DNA from 2 places in the Brevibacillus composti genome. Region 1 is predicted to be linked to the other one. Evidence: riboswitches for the same ligand, from Rfam matches in the RefSeq annotation. Region 1 holds a riboswitch; the other holds the start of a gene.

Region 1 (7,045 bases):
CAATCCGCTTGCCGCGATCTGGTCGGCCAGTCAAATGCTCGAATTTTTGGGGTATGAAGAATGGGCGCATGTCGTTCTCGAGGCAACCGAGCAAGTGTTAAAAGAACAAAAGGCGCTTACACCGGATTTGGGGGGAACCGCCTCCACTTCAGAGGCAGGGGATGAAGTTGTCTTGAAGATGACGGAGATAATAGGGAAGAGCTTCCCCACTACAGCCTCATCCAACCATTAGGAGAGAGTCGGCTAGATTTTCAGTGGAAAAACCACGTCAGGAGGATAAAAATGAGGAAGAAAGCTTTCTTGATTCCCTGGTTTGCCCTTCTTTGCTTGATGACGATGTCCTCTATGGCAGTGGCCTCACAACCGGCAGAAGGCTTCGATCCTGTTTGCGGATGAGGCTTCCATCGCCGGCTACGCCAAAGATTTTGTCTATCAGCTGAATGCTGGTGGTATCTTGGGCGGCGTTGGCAACGACCTTTTTGATCCCTCCGGAGTCACCACCCGCGCTGCTGCGGCTAAAGTTCTCTCCATCCTCCTGAATTACTAAGAGGAATCTGATGGTAAGCAAATCTGTATCGGCATGCCCCCTGTCGCAAGAAAATGCTCATGGGGGCTTTTTTTGCGGGCGACAGAAAAGAACCAACCCCTTGATGACAAAGAGGCTGGTTCGCAGTTTTTTATCAGGCGTGAACTGGCTCCGGCGTGCTGACATGCAGCGGAGGAGGCACGAGCCAGCCTTTTTCCTTATTGATCCGCAGCAGTCTTGCACCGAATTGAGCTTTTGTCATGTGGAACTGGCCAAACATCATCGCAATGTCCTCGCGAATGCATTGGCTGATCACCTGGCTACATGCAGTCAGTCCTGCAGCGATGTCACGGCCAACCCCTGCGGCGATTTCCGCATCGTTAAAGCGGGCACCGACCGGGATGCTCTCCAGGGAGGCGGTTGGACGCTCCGGAGGCGAAGGCGGCAGCCCTACACCATTGATTTTCAAGAGGTTTTCCACTTGCTCGCTTTCCTGCTTCATGCTGCGTACAACATCTTCCAAAAATCCGCGGAGATCCCTGTCACCTGTATGATTGATAAAGGTTTGGTAGGCCGCCACCAAGCCTTTGGTGGTAGAGAGGTAGCTCCACACGCCAAATACTTCTCCGTAGTGCATTGGTTCTTTTTCTGGAGTGCCGCTAAGAATTCCCATGATTGTCCTCCCAGTATTTAACAAAGTCGTTATGTCCATTAGGCATGTCTCCAACTCTTATCTTGCGATTGTATTGCGTTCTTACTTTTCACGGGAGCGCTCTAATTTATTCAGGGAAATACCCCTCGGATGCCCCCAGCAAACCATCAAGCTGGTTGACGGCTTGGAGAAAATCCGGATGGGATTCCCGGTTCCTCTCGGCCAGTCTTCTGAGCTCCCAATAGCCTTCGCTCAACCGGAAAAGGGGGGAATCCGGATCAAAAGCCTTTTGCCTGGCTGGTTCGGAAACAACGTGATTGGAGTGCTTAAAAAACGTCTCGGCAGGGATGCTTTGCAGGGTCTCTTTTGTCTCCCGCAAGAGCTGCTGCAGATTTTGCGGCAAAAGGTCCTGCTGCTGCTGAAGAGTGTCGATAATGCCCATCACATACTCTTTTTTGGTCATGGCTTCTCATCGCCCCTTTCATGTGGGTTTGCCATGATTACTTTGTCCTTTCTGCTGCAAATACATGCTGAAAATGATCAGACCTTTTCACAAATTTGCCCCCAGCCGTGGCGAAGTGTATGGTATACTACTGCTATTCGAATACAAAATCTGAAGTCATCCGGCAGACAGCCCTCGCGGCTACGCCGGGCTACTGGCTTCGGGAGAGGTTCTAGCTACACCCTCTATAAAAAACTAAGGAACGGTATCTCCTTAGATATCGTTTTTTTCATGTTCCGCTAAGTATAGGTGTGGGGAAGGAACCTCTCTGCCTGGCGTTTGCGCGTCAGGAGATAAGAGAGGAGAGCATGAGATGATTCAGCAACAGGAAAATGGCTTCGAGAACGTTGCCAGCGGGAACGCAGCCAAACACCAGAACGCTGCCAGCAGCGAAAAGGCCATCGTCGTCTTCAGTGGCGGCCAAGACAGCACCACCTGCCTTTTTTGGGCGATGAAGCACTTCCGTGAAGTGGAAGCCGTCACGTTTGACTATGGACAGCGTCACAAGCTGGAGGTAGAAGTGGCGGCCCGCATCGCCCGGGAGCAGAACATCAGGCACCATGTGCTAGATATGTCGCTGCTCGGCCAGCTCGCCCCCAACGCCCTGACCCGGGACGAGATCGCGATCGAAGAGAAGCAAGGCGAGCTGCCGACTACCTTCGTCGATGGGCGCAATCTGCTGTTTCTCTCTTTCGCCGCTGTCCTGGCCAAACAAGTCGGTGCCCGGCGGATCGTGACAGGCGTGTGCGAAACGGATTTCAGCGGATACCCGGATTGCCGGGATGTGTTTATCAAGTCGCTGAACGTGACGCTGAATCTCGCGATGGATCATCCGTTCGTCATCGACACGCCCCTGATGTGGCTGACCAAAGCGGACACCTGGAAGCTGGCCGATGAGCTGGGGGTCTTGGATTATGTCCGCCAGCATACCCTCACTTGCTATAACGGCATCGTGGCGGACGGCTGCGGCGAGTGCCCGGCCTGCCGTTTGCGGAAAACAGGTCTGGAAGAGTATCTGTCCGGCATCAAAGGGGGGATGCTGGCATGATGCAGCAAATCTACCCCTCTGTCGCCCACCCGTTCCGCTACGAGCTGAACAAAGACCTGCAATTCGCGGCGGCTCACTACGTTCCCAGCGAACGGGCGGGCAAATGCAGCCGCGTCCACGGACATACCTATTTCGTCAATGTGACGATTGCCGGAAATCAACTGGATGAGACGGGGTTTTTGGCTGATTTTTCCGCGCTGAAAAAAATCATTCACGACCGGTTTGACCACAGTTTGCTCAATGAGCATGCGGAGTTCTTTGACAACGAAGACGCCGACCGCTTTCCGACGACAGAGATCGTCGCCCGGACCATCTGCGACTTGATCCAGGCCTATTTGGACCAGACAGAGAACAAGCCGGTATGCGTGCAGGTTTTCGTGCGGGAGACGCCGACCAGCTATGTGCTGTACCGACCGTTTGCGGGAGGTTCCCATGAGCGCTAAACGCATCCCGGTAATGGAGATCTTTGGGCCGACGATACAAGGGGAAGGCATGGTCATCGGGCAGAAAACGATGTTCGTGCGGACGGCGGGCTGCGATTATGCCTGCTCCTGGTGCGACTCGGCATTTACCTGGGACGGCAGCGGAAAAGACGATATCCGCATGCTGACCGCAGAAGAAATCGCAGCCGAGCTGCTGCAGACAGGCGGAGCGGCCTTTTCCCATGTGACCATATCCGGCGGCAATCCGGGGCTGCTCCCCGCCTTGGATGAGCTGATCCAGCTCTTGCATGAGCAGGGCATGGAGGTGGCGCTGGAGACACAAGGAAGCCGCTGGCAGGACTGGTTTTTGCAGATCGACCAGCTGACACTGTCGCCCAAGCCGCCGAGCTCCGGAATGACCACCGACTGGGAAAAGCTGGACGATATTATCCACAAGCTGTCGGCCCATGCCCGCAGCTTCAGCCTGAAAGTGGTGGTATTTGACGAACGCGATCTGCGCTATGCCGAAGAGGTGCACCAGCGGTACCCGGAGGTTCCTTTCTTTTTGCAGCCGGGCAATGACGACTTGCGGGAAGGGAATCCGCACATTTTGCTGGGGCATTTGCTGAAGCGCTACGAATGGCTGGTAGAGGCCGTTATCGCCTCTCCTTCATTGAAAAACGTGAGAGTTTTGCCGCAATTGCATACCTGGATTTGGGGAAACAAACGCGGAGTATGACCGAGGATATCGGGCTGCGCTTCCTCTTCTCCCCCTTACTCCTCCTCTTTTTTCTCAGGGGGGTAAGGGGGAACTTTCATGAAGAGGCAAGCAGCGGCATTCATGCTTACTCGGATTGCAAGAGATCATGCATAATCAGCTCATTCAAGAGATCGTCCAGCTGGCGGAACTGAAAACCTGCAGAACAGGCTTTGCTCACATCCAAAGAAAGAGAGCCGCCGACATCATATGGAGAGCGGATTGCGGGGTCGGCCGGTGCCGTGATCTGCGCGTCCATTTTTGCTTGGGAGCCAATCCGCTCCAGCAGTTCTGCAAACGAGATGTCTCCGGGTGAACCGGCGTTGAAGGAACCTATGAGCTTATTCTCGGCGGCAAAGAGGAGAAAACGGGCGGCGTCGTCAGAGTCGATAAAGCCGATCCGGTCCTCGGCACGTGTGATGCCGATCGGCACTCCTGTTTTGACGCGATCGACATGAAATTGAAACCGGCCGGTATAATCATCCGGACCGATTACCAGAGGAAACCGGATCGCCGTTCCCGGTATTCCCGATTGGAACAGTACAGCCTCTGCCTGTCTTTTGGCTTCCCGGTACCCTTCAAGTCCGGGGTACTCCCGTCGGCCGCGGTAGTGGATGGGATAGCCGAGGGGGTCATACTCGCTTTCCTGTTTGCGCACCCCGAACTCATAGACGGCCATGGTGGAAGTAAGCACGTAGTGCCCGATCCGGCCATGGAGGACATCCAGCACATCCCGTATTTCCAGCGGGGAATAACAGGTCTGGTCAAATACGCAATCCCAGTAGGTGTCTGTATGACCAAGAGCGGATAGAAGTGTCTCTTTGTTTTCCCGATCCAGAATCAGCCGTTGAATGTGCTCGCCAAAAGGATCAGCAGCTATTCCCCGTGTCGCAATGGTAACCTCCCAGCCCCTGTCGAGCAGATGCTGGACCAGTCTTTTGCCAAAAAATAGAGTGCCGCCAAGCACGAATGCCTTTTTCATAGGAAACCCCTCTCCGCTTTTCGATAAAAATATTTTTACTAAAGTTGTCTTTCATCATAATGGAACGATTCTGATTTTTCAAGCTGCTCGGCTCAAATATATGGCCAACTGGCATGATACACTTAGAAAAATGGACAGGGAGGTGGTTTGATGACAGTCGCAGAGGTTATGAACAGGTTGGAAGAACTTGGGACAGAACAGACGAAGAAAACGCTTTTGCGGCATGGTGCAAAGGAGCCGCTGTACGGAGTGAAAGTGGGCGATTTGAAAAAGCCGGCAAGGGACGTCAAGAAGGATCAGCCGTTAGCCTTGGCCCTTTTTGATACAGGGAATCACGATGCGATGTATTTGGCCGGCCTGTGTGTCCAGCCGAAAATGACGCCAACTACTTGTCCATTACGCCCGATGACCGATTGGATCTGACTGAGAACTGTCGTCTTTTGAAGCGAGTAGAGGAAGCCATCCATGGGGAACGGAATCGGGTGCGTTATACGATGAGCCAATTTGTCATGTGTGTTGGGACTTATGTGGCAGCCTTAGATGAGGAGGCGTATAGAGTCGCGGACTTAGTCGGCCGCGTGAGCTTTACCATAATTTGGCCATCTCATAGCGACAACCGCCGGCCGATATATAGAATAAGGAATGCAATTCCTCTCACAAATTGTTTTGGGGTATCGAAGACAGCCATACTGTGCAGACGGCTGTCTCTTTTTTTTGTGCCAAAAAAACTCCCCCTGCCGAAGATGGAGGGGGAGGGGGAAGTTAAAAGAGGATCGATTGCCGGGCCCAGACTTTATGGAGCAGGATGCAGGGATCTCATAGGCAGCCGTCCTTTACACAGCCATCCATTGGCAGCTAGTAGTAGAGACTTTCCGTCCAGAGGCATTTTTGGCAGGTCCGGGAGAGCGGCGTCTCCTCGAACTCGTGGGAACAATGCTTCTGGATCTCCGAGAGCTGCTCGCGAAGCTTTGCCAGTGCCGACTCGAGGCGAATCATTTCCCTGCGCAGCAGGATGGGATCCTGGTGCTGCTTCATTCGCGCTCTGTTCCTCTGTACAATTGTCCGCCCTGTTCGCGGAATTCCCTGGCCTTTTCCCGCATTCCCGCTTCCCGCACAGCCTCCAACGCTCCCGGATTCTCCTGCGCATACGCCCGGATGTCCTGCGTAATTCTCATGCTGCAAAACTTGGGGCCGCACATCGAGCAGAAATGGGCCGATTTGGCACCCTCGGCGGGCAGCGTCTCGTCGTGATACTCGCGGGCGCGCTCGGGGTCGAGGGAGAGGTTGAACTGGTCCATCCAGCGAAATTCAAATCGCGCCTTGGACAGCGCATCGTCCCGCAGCTTGGCGCGCGGATGCCCCTTGGCGAGGTCGGCGGCGTGTGCGGCTATTTTGTAGGCGATCAGCCCGTTGCGCACGTCTTCCTTGTTGGGAAGACCGAGGTGCTCCTTGGGTGTCACATAGCAAAGCATGGCGGTGCCAAACCAGCCGATCATGGCTGCTCCGATGGCGGACGTGATGTGGTCGTAGCCAGGAGCGATGTCTGTGGTGAGCGGTCCCAGCGTGTAAAACGGCGCCTCATGGCAGAGCTCCAGCTGCTTCTCCATGTTCTCCTTGATCTGATGCATCGGGACATGTCCCGGTCCTTCGATCATCACTTGCACATCGTGCTTCCAGGCGATTTTCGTCAGCTCGCCCAAGGTCTCGAGCTCCGCAAACTGCGCCTCGTCATTGGCGTCCGCAATCGAGCCGGGTCGCAAACCGTCCCCCAGCGAGATGGAGATGTCGTAGGCCTTGAGAATTTCACAAATTTCTTCGAAGTGGGTGTATAGAAAGTTCTCCTGATGGTGAGCCAGGCACCATGATGCCAGAATCGAGCCGCCGCGGGAGACGATGCCGGTGACGCGCTGGGCCGTCAGCGGAATGTAGCGGAGCAGCACGCCCGCGTGAATCGTAAAGTAGTCCACGCCTTGCTCGGCTTGCTCGATCAGCGTGTCGCGGTAGATCTCCCACGTCAGCTCTTCGGCTTTGCCATTCACTTTCTCCAGCGCTTGGTAGATCGGGACCGTGCCAATCGGGACTGGGCTGTTGCGAATGATCCATTCCCGGGTGGTATGAATATGCTTGCCCGTCGATAGATCCATGATCGTGTCGGC
Region 2 (7,045 bases), 2.1 Mb from region 1:
GACACTCGCGATGATCACTGCCGCTTCCACTGGACATTCCCCTCTCCCTCATCTTGTACCTTATTATATCGGAAGAGGCGATTCTCGTACAACGTCGGAAGAGGCGATTCTCGTACAACGGAGGAATCAACCAGTCTCGCTTACTTCTCGACAGGAACGCTCAGGTTGTACGTCAGGGTGTTGGCATCATAGGATACCGTGGCACCCAGTTCCTGCGCGATATAGACGAGCGGAACCAGTACAGCGCCTGTCGTTACGCGCGGCGGATGGGCCACGTGGATTTCCTTGCCGTTTTTGTAGGCAAAATGGCTGTTTTTGTACATCCGCAGGGCGTATTGATTGTTTTTGGAGATCAATAGGGATTCGATCATGGTATCCCACGCAGCGCTTGCGTCAAGCGCATGCGCCAGTGTGCTGGCGTTCACGTAGGCCACGCCGTTCTCCGTCACGACATCTTGCGGGAATGGGAGCTCGTTTCCGTTCAATTTTACGGTGATTTTTTGCTGAACGGCCGTCTCCTGGGCGAGCGCTGCGGTAGCGGCAACACTTCCGGTCAGGAGAGCTGCCGTAAGCAGCATAGCTGGAACTTTGCGAAGCATGGTACACACCCTCCAATAAAATTATGTAATACATTCCATTTTTGAGACTTCGACACGTTTTACCCTTTTCCTTCTTTTTCTTGCCATAACTTTCCTATGCGTCATCCTGTCATATGATGCCACACTATTTCTAAGGAGAGATGGTCGCGGGATCCCTCCTTTTATTCCGCGAACAAACGTTTTTGTGCACAACCTGTTGATAACTTTGTGGATAACCCGGTGAGGAGGAATGCCGCATGCCGCCCGAACGCTACTATCTCATCTATCAGGAAGCCAGCGACGAAGAATGTCTGCTCACCATCCAGCCCTATGATGACGAAGAGCTGCTGGCCGAAGCGATCAACCGGCTGCAAACCAGGGAGGTAGACGAATACACGATCATCAAAGGGAGAAAGATGAAAGCCAAGCTGCGGCTGGCCGTCGAGCTGAGCGAAGCCGAAGACAAAGCGGCGGCACCCCCTCCACAACTTGCGGACGAATCGGACGTCTAAATGAGACGGATCAATCGGCAGTGAAATTTTCCCTGCCGATTCTTCGTATCTAAAGGTGGGAGGAGGGGATGCGAGTATGGATCCGGAATTGGCACGGGCAAATCGGGAGGCGGCCCAGTATGTACAGCAGTTTCTCAAAGGACAGTCTCGGGCGTTTCCCGCACTCGTCGCGCTGTTTGCTCCCCGGGTGATGAGCATCATCAGAAGGATGGTCTCCGGCTATCACGACGCCGAAGACCTGCATAATGAAATCTGGCTGAAAGTGGCGCAGCATTTGCACAAATACGATGCCGACCTGCCGTTTCACTCCTGGCTCTACCGCATCGCCTCCAATGCCTGTATCGACTTTTTGCGAAAAAAACGGGAGATCGTGCTGGAAGCGGAACAGCTTCATCAGCAGGTCCACAAATCCCCCTCCGAACGGGTAAAAAGTCCGGAGCTGTTCCTCTTGGAAAAAGAGAGTTGTTCTGAATTGACCGCCCTGCTGGACCGCCTGAATGAGACGGATCGCCTGATTCTCACCCTCCGCTTTGTTCAGGATATGAGTTACGAAGAGATTGGCAGCATCGTGGGCATGAGCAAAAACACAATCGGGACCCGGCTGTTCCGGGCAAGAAAGCAGTTGAAAGAGCTGCTCGTTCAACACAGGGAGGAAAGGAGAGAATCCGATGCCGCATATTGATGCGCTTACCTTGATGATGTACGTGGACGGGGAACTGTCAGATATGGAAGCGGCCGCTGTACGAGACCATGTCAACGCCTGTGCCGGTTGCCGCCGGGCACTGGAGATGCAGCAGGCGGAGGAAAAGTGGGTGGCGGAGCGTTTTTTCGCTGCTGATCTCCCTCCCCTCCCGATGGAGCTGGATCCCCTGACAATCGCGCAGGTAGAAGGCATAGCCCTCTTGCACAAGCGAAACCGCCGCCGTTTCTGGTGGCGAATCCTCCTGGTGGCCGGAAGCATGTTGATCTCGCTCGCCTGCTATCTCCTTTTCTGGCAGAAAATCTGGGCCGAGTGGGCTCTGCCGATCTGGACCGCCTGGCGCAGCCAGCTTTTCTGGAGTTCCGCCTTTTGGCTGAATGACAGTGCCCGCGACCTTTTCCATGCGCCCGCCGCCTACCTGATCGCGCTTCCGCTGCCGTTTTTGCTGCTGGCCGGTTTGCTTCTGGTGTTGAATCTGCGCTTTTCGCCCCTTTCTACATCGCGCTTTGACAAACAGGAGGTGAAGTAGCTTGAGAAGGATGTTTGCTTTGATCCTGCTGACGAGTCTCTTGCTCGTCTCCTCTGTCGCCTACGCCTTTTCCGGCGTTGCCGAGGAGCGATACTACTTGGCGCAGGAGAGCGTCCATCGGGGGGATTTGGCCGTAAGCGCCGCCAGGACGGTAATCGAAGGCGTCGTCGACGGCGACTTATACGTGTTCAGTGAAAATGTACAGATAAAGGGGAAAATTACAGGGGATCTGTTCAGCTTCGCGGCAACCACGATCGTCTCCGGCAAAGTCGAGGGGGATATCCGCTCGGTGACGGACACGCTGTTGCTGAATGGCGAGGTGGGAGGAAGCGTAGCCAGCATCTCCAATCACCTCCTGCTGGAGCCGAACGGACGGATTGGGAAGAACCTGCTCATGCTGGCAGCCAACGCCGATCTGCTGGGAGAGGTGAGCCGGGAAGCAAACGGGATGGCCGACAGCATCCGCATTTCCGGGAAAGTCGGCGAAGGCATCTCCATGCTGCATGCGCGAACCATCCGGCTCGACGCGCCTGCCGAAATCGGCGGCGACCTGGTCTACACCAGCCCCGGGGAGGCAATGATTGCGCCTGGTGTGACCATCGCGGGCAAGGTCTCTTTCACCCCGATGGAGCCTGTGCAGAAAACCGAACGCTTCTCCTACTTTCCGCTCCTGCTGGGCCTCGCCTCCCTGCTTTGCACGCTTTTGATGTGGCTGGCTGTCCGCTATTTGTTCCCCGCTGGACTGGCGGGGATCTCCCGGCAGCTGGATCAGGGTGGACGCAGCCTGTATCTGTGGGGACTTATTCTGATGCTGGGCATTCCGCTTTTGTCGCTCATCCTGCTCATCACCATGGTGGGAATTCCGGTGGCGGTCCTTCTGATGGCGGCCTATTCGATCCTCGTTTGGGCAGCCAAGGTATTCGTCGGGGCCTGGCTGGGCATCCGGCTGGCGGAACGCTTTCACTGGCGCCTCTCTCCGCTGCTGGCTGAGCTCGTCGGCGTATTTCTCCTTCAGTGCCTGATGACCATTCCGCTGATCGGCTGGCTGCTCGCTCTGCCGGTCTGGGCCGCCTTTTTGGGAGCACTCGCGGGAGTCGTGGTTCGGGCCAACAAAACTTTTCTGCGCTGATCACGTTTAGCTTCCGGTTTTTTGGTCAAGATGGTGTAAGAGACGTGCAGTTTTCATGTTTGACCTTCATTGACCTTCGTTGACCTTTTGTGTATGATATTCTTACAAAGAGAGGAGGAAGACCTGAATGCACATGAACTTGATTCCGACTGTAATTGAACAGACCAACCGCGGTGAGCGTGCTTACGATATCTATTCCCGTCTGCTGAAGGATCGCATCATCTTTCTCGGTACGCCGATCAACGACACCGTAGCCAATATCGTCGTGGCACAGATGCTGTTCCTGCAAGCAGAAGACCCGGAAAAAGACATTCACTTGTATATTAACAGCCCGGGCGGATCGATTACCGCCGGTATGGCTATATACGATACGATGCAGTTTATCAAACCGGATGTATCCACGATCTGTATCGGGATGGCGGCATCCATGGGCGCCTTCCTGCTGGCAGCGGGCACCAAGGGCAAGCGCTACGCCCTCCCCAACAGCGAAGTGATGATCCACCAGCCTCTCGGAGGAGCACAAGGGCAGGCCAGCGATATCGAAATCGCCGCCAAACGCATCCTGCGAATGCGCGAGCACCTGAACAAAATCCTCTCGGAACGCACGGGTCAACCCTTGGAGCGCATCCAGAAGGATACGGACCGCGACAACTTCCTGTCCGCGCAAGAGGCGATGGAATACGGCCTGATCGACAAGGTCATCTCGTCCGAAGCTGCAGCCAAATAAACAGACACGCGAATCGTGTCCTGCGTGTGGAAACCCTGCCATCACCGGCAGGGTTTCTTTGCGTATGCCGGAATTTCCATTGACTCCTCTGTCGCACAAGCGATAACATATGTCTTTGGGATCTTTTTATGCCCACGTGGTTCGAAACCATCCCACGATAAAAAACTAAGGAGCTAACTGAATATGAACGTAAAAACACTTGTCGTCAACGGCATTGTGGCTGCTCTGTACATTGCGGTCTCAATGCTCATCCAGCCTTTTGGCTTTACCAATGTACAATTTCGGGTATCCGAAATGTTCAATCATCTCATCGTCTTCAACAAGAAGTATTTCTTCGGCATTATCCTGGGGGTCTTTCTGACCAACCTGCTTTTCTCGCCGATGGCGGCATACGACCTGGTATTCGGCGTCGGCCAATCCGTGCTGGCTCTGCTGATTACGATGTTCACGATGCGGTTCATCAAAGACGTCTGGGCCCGCATGATGGTGAATACCGCCGTCTTCACCTTTACCATGTTTTTGATCGCGTATGAGCTGAAGCTGGTTTTCGATATGCCGTTCTACTTCACGTGGCTTACGACAGCGGCTGGCGAATTGGCGGTGATGCTGGTCGGGGCGCCGATCATGTATTTGATGAACAAGCGGCTGAATCTGGAAAAACGGGTCTAGTCCCGTTTGCCAAGGCCGTGCTTTTTGATATGGTATTGCAGGCTTTGCCTGGTAATCCCCAGCTTTTTGGCGGTTTTGGAGATATTCCAGCCCGTCTCTTCCAATGTCTGTTGAATATAGTGCACATGAGAGGCCGAGAAGATCGATGTCAGCGGCCTCTTTTTTGTTTCCTTCTGCTTCTGCTCGATTGCCCGGTAGCCGGGATCCGCAAAAATCTTCCTTCTCATATAAGCCGGCAGGTGATCCACCTCGATCGCCTCGTCCGTCTCGCTCGCCCGGATCACCACATTTTCGATCAGATGCTCCAATTCCCGCGTATTGCCGGGCCATGGATACGCCAGGAATACCTCGAGCAGCTCCTCGGAAAACGGCGGTACGTACTTGGAGAACTTTTTGCTGTAGTAGGCGAGGAAATAGTCGGTGAAGAACCGGATGTCCTCCTTGCGCTCACGCAGAGGAGGGATGTAGATGCTGGTGTGGGCGATCCGGTAGAACAAGTCCAGCCGCATCTTCCCTTCTTCGATCAGCTTCTCGGGATCCTCGTTGGAGGCGCTGATAACCGTGCACTCCACCGGCGTCACTTCGTTGGACCCCACACGCCGCACCAGCCGCTCCTGCAAGACGCGCATCAGCTTGGACTGCAGCGTCATCGGCATGGAGTTGATCTCATCGAGAAACAGCGTGCCGTCCTTGGCATACTCAAACAAACCGATCTGATCCGTCGCCCCGGTAAAGGCCCCTTTTACGGTGCCGAACAGCGTGCTCTCCAGCAGATTTTCCGGAATCGCTGCACAGTTGATCGCGACGAAGGGGCTTTTGGCGCGCGGGCTGTGGTTGTGCATGCTTTGGGCAAACAGCTCCTTCCCGGTACCGGTTTCCCCGACGATCAGCACATCGGCATTGTGGAGCGCAATCGCTTGCGCCTCCTTGATCAGCCCTTTGATCGCGAGACTTTTTCCTTTGATGTCCGGGAAAGAAAAGGTCGTGCCGTTACGCTCGTTGCGCTGGTTTTTCTCCTTTTCCAACGCCTGTCGCTTGATCTCGATGGTCTGGTGGAGCCAGTCCTTGAGCTTGGATTCATTGGTGCTGAGCGAAAACACGGCGATCGTCTCCCCGTCCCGCTGAATCGGAAACGTACTGTAGTTGACGTATTTGGGCACACCGTTGACCGTCGAATGGGCCCGGTACCGGGAAAAATCCAGGCGGCCCGCACTGGGGATGAGCTCGGAAATCGGAAGCCCTGCCTTGGCGGCCAGGGAGATCTCTTCGCTCAAGTCATGCCATATGATTTCATGCCGGTCATTAAGCACGATCACTCCGTCTACGAAGCTCCGCAAAATCGATCCGACCGATGCGGCGATCATATTCCTTCCCTCCTGCCCTGTCACTCGTTGTACAAATGAAATATATCATTAATTCGGAATTTACGAAATAGTCTGCATGCAGAGATCATCTGCATCCTGTTTTTTCAAGGCCGATCAAGGGTTTTTCCCGCCTCCTCTCTTTTCTCGCCGAAAAGGTGCAAAGAGTATCTGTGCATCCCGCCCTGTCTGCATCCCGTACTTTCCGGAAATATCGCGGTTTTCCCCAAACAGAAGACGTTGGCACGCCGCTTGCAATTTCCTTTAGGCGAGAACACCAACTACCACATTCGAGGAGGAATGATTCATGTCAAAACCAGAGATTCTCTACTCCGTAAAAGCGCAAAGAGGTCCCGTACTCCGCTGCAAGGGCTGGAGACAGGAAGCCATTCTGCGCATGCTCGAGAACAATATGGAAAATGCAGAAAAACCGGAAGAGCTGGTCATCTACGGCGGGATCGGCAAGGCTGCCCGCAACTGGGAATCCTACCATGCCATCGTCAAAACCCTAAAAGAGCTGGAAGATGACGAAACGCTGGTCGTCCAATCCGGAATGCCAGTGGCGGTTTTCAAAACGCATAAGTACGCGCCAACCGTCGTCATGGCGACGACCAATATCATGAAGGCGGACTGGCCCACCTTCTACGACCTGCAGGACAAAAACCTGACGATGTACGCCAACTACACGGCCGCTCCTTGGGAGTATATCGGGACACAGGGCGTGATCCAGGGAACCTTCGAGACGCTGTCCGCGATCGCCCGCCTGCATTACAACGACTCGCTCGTCGGCAAAATCCTCCTGACCGCTGGCGCCGGCGGCATGGGCGGCAACCAAACCCG

The links. A riboswitch is a leader RNA that binds a small molecule or an ion and turns the genes downstream of it on or off. The one in region 1 is predicted to bind preQ1.
Region 2: linked by a shared signal. The riboswitch ahead of JD108_RS19660 (QueT transporter family protein) and the one ahead of queC (7-cyano-7-deazaguanine synthase QueC) in region 1 are both predicted to bind preQ1.

What each region holds. Positions count from the first base shown of each region.
Region 1 covers NZ_CP066308.1:1,526,227-1,533,271, forward strand. The annotation lists gene JD108_RS07975 (tartrate dehydrogenase) at 1-232, shown strand, start outside; gene JD108_RS22805 (S-layer homology domain-containing protein) at 383-547, shown strand; gene JD108_RS07985 (DUF3231 family protein) at 681-1,199, opposite strand; gene JD108_RS07990 (hypothetical protein) at 1,306-1,641, opposite strand; PreQ1 riboswitch class I at 1,841-1,885, shown strand; gene queC (7-cyano-7-deazaguanine synthase QueC) at 1,994-2,728, shown strand; gene queD (6-carboxytetrahydropterin synthase QueD) at 2,725-3,171, shown strand; gene queE (7-carboxy-7-deazaguanine synthase QueE) at 3,161-3,889, shown strand; gene JD108_RS08010 (Rossmann-fold NAD(P)-binding domain-containing protein) at 3,996-4,889, opposite strand; gene JD108_RS22665 (DNA alkylation repair protein) at 5,040-5,312, shown strand; gene JD108_RS08020 (hypothetical protein) at 5,745-5,924, opposite strand; gene thiC (phosphomethylpyrimidine synthase ThiC) at 5,921-7,045, opposite strand, start outside.
Region 2 covers NZ_CP066308.1:3,916,519-3,923,563, forward strand. The annotation lists gene JD108_RS19630 (copper amine oxidase N-terminal domain-containing protein) at 141-599, opposite strand; gene JD108_RS19635 (hypothetical protein) at 836-1,090, shown strand; gene JD108_RS19640 (RNA polymerase sigma factor) at 1,167-1,772, shown strand; gene JD108_RS19645 (anti-sigma factor family protein) at 1,759-2,319, shown strand; gene JD108_RS19650 (bactofilin family protein) at 2,321-3,448, shown strand; gene clpP (ATP-dependent Clp endopeptidase proteolytic subunit ClpP) at 3,576-4,175, shown strand; PreQ1 riboswitch class I at 4,306-4,350, shown strand; gene JD108_RS19660 (QueT transporter family protein) at 4,359-4,844, shown strand; gene JD108_RS19665 (sigma-54 interaction domain-containing protein) at 4,841-6,208, opposite strand; gene hutU (N-tau-methylurocanate hydratase) at 6,513-7,045, shown strand, end outside.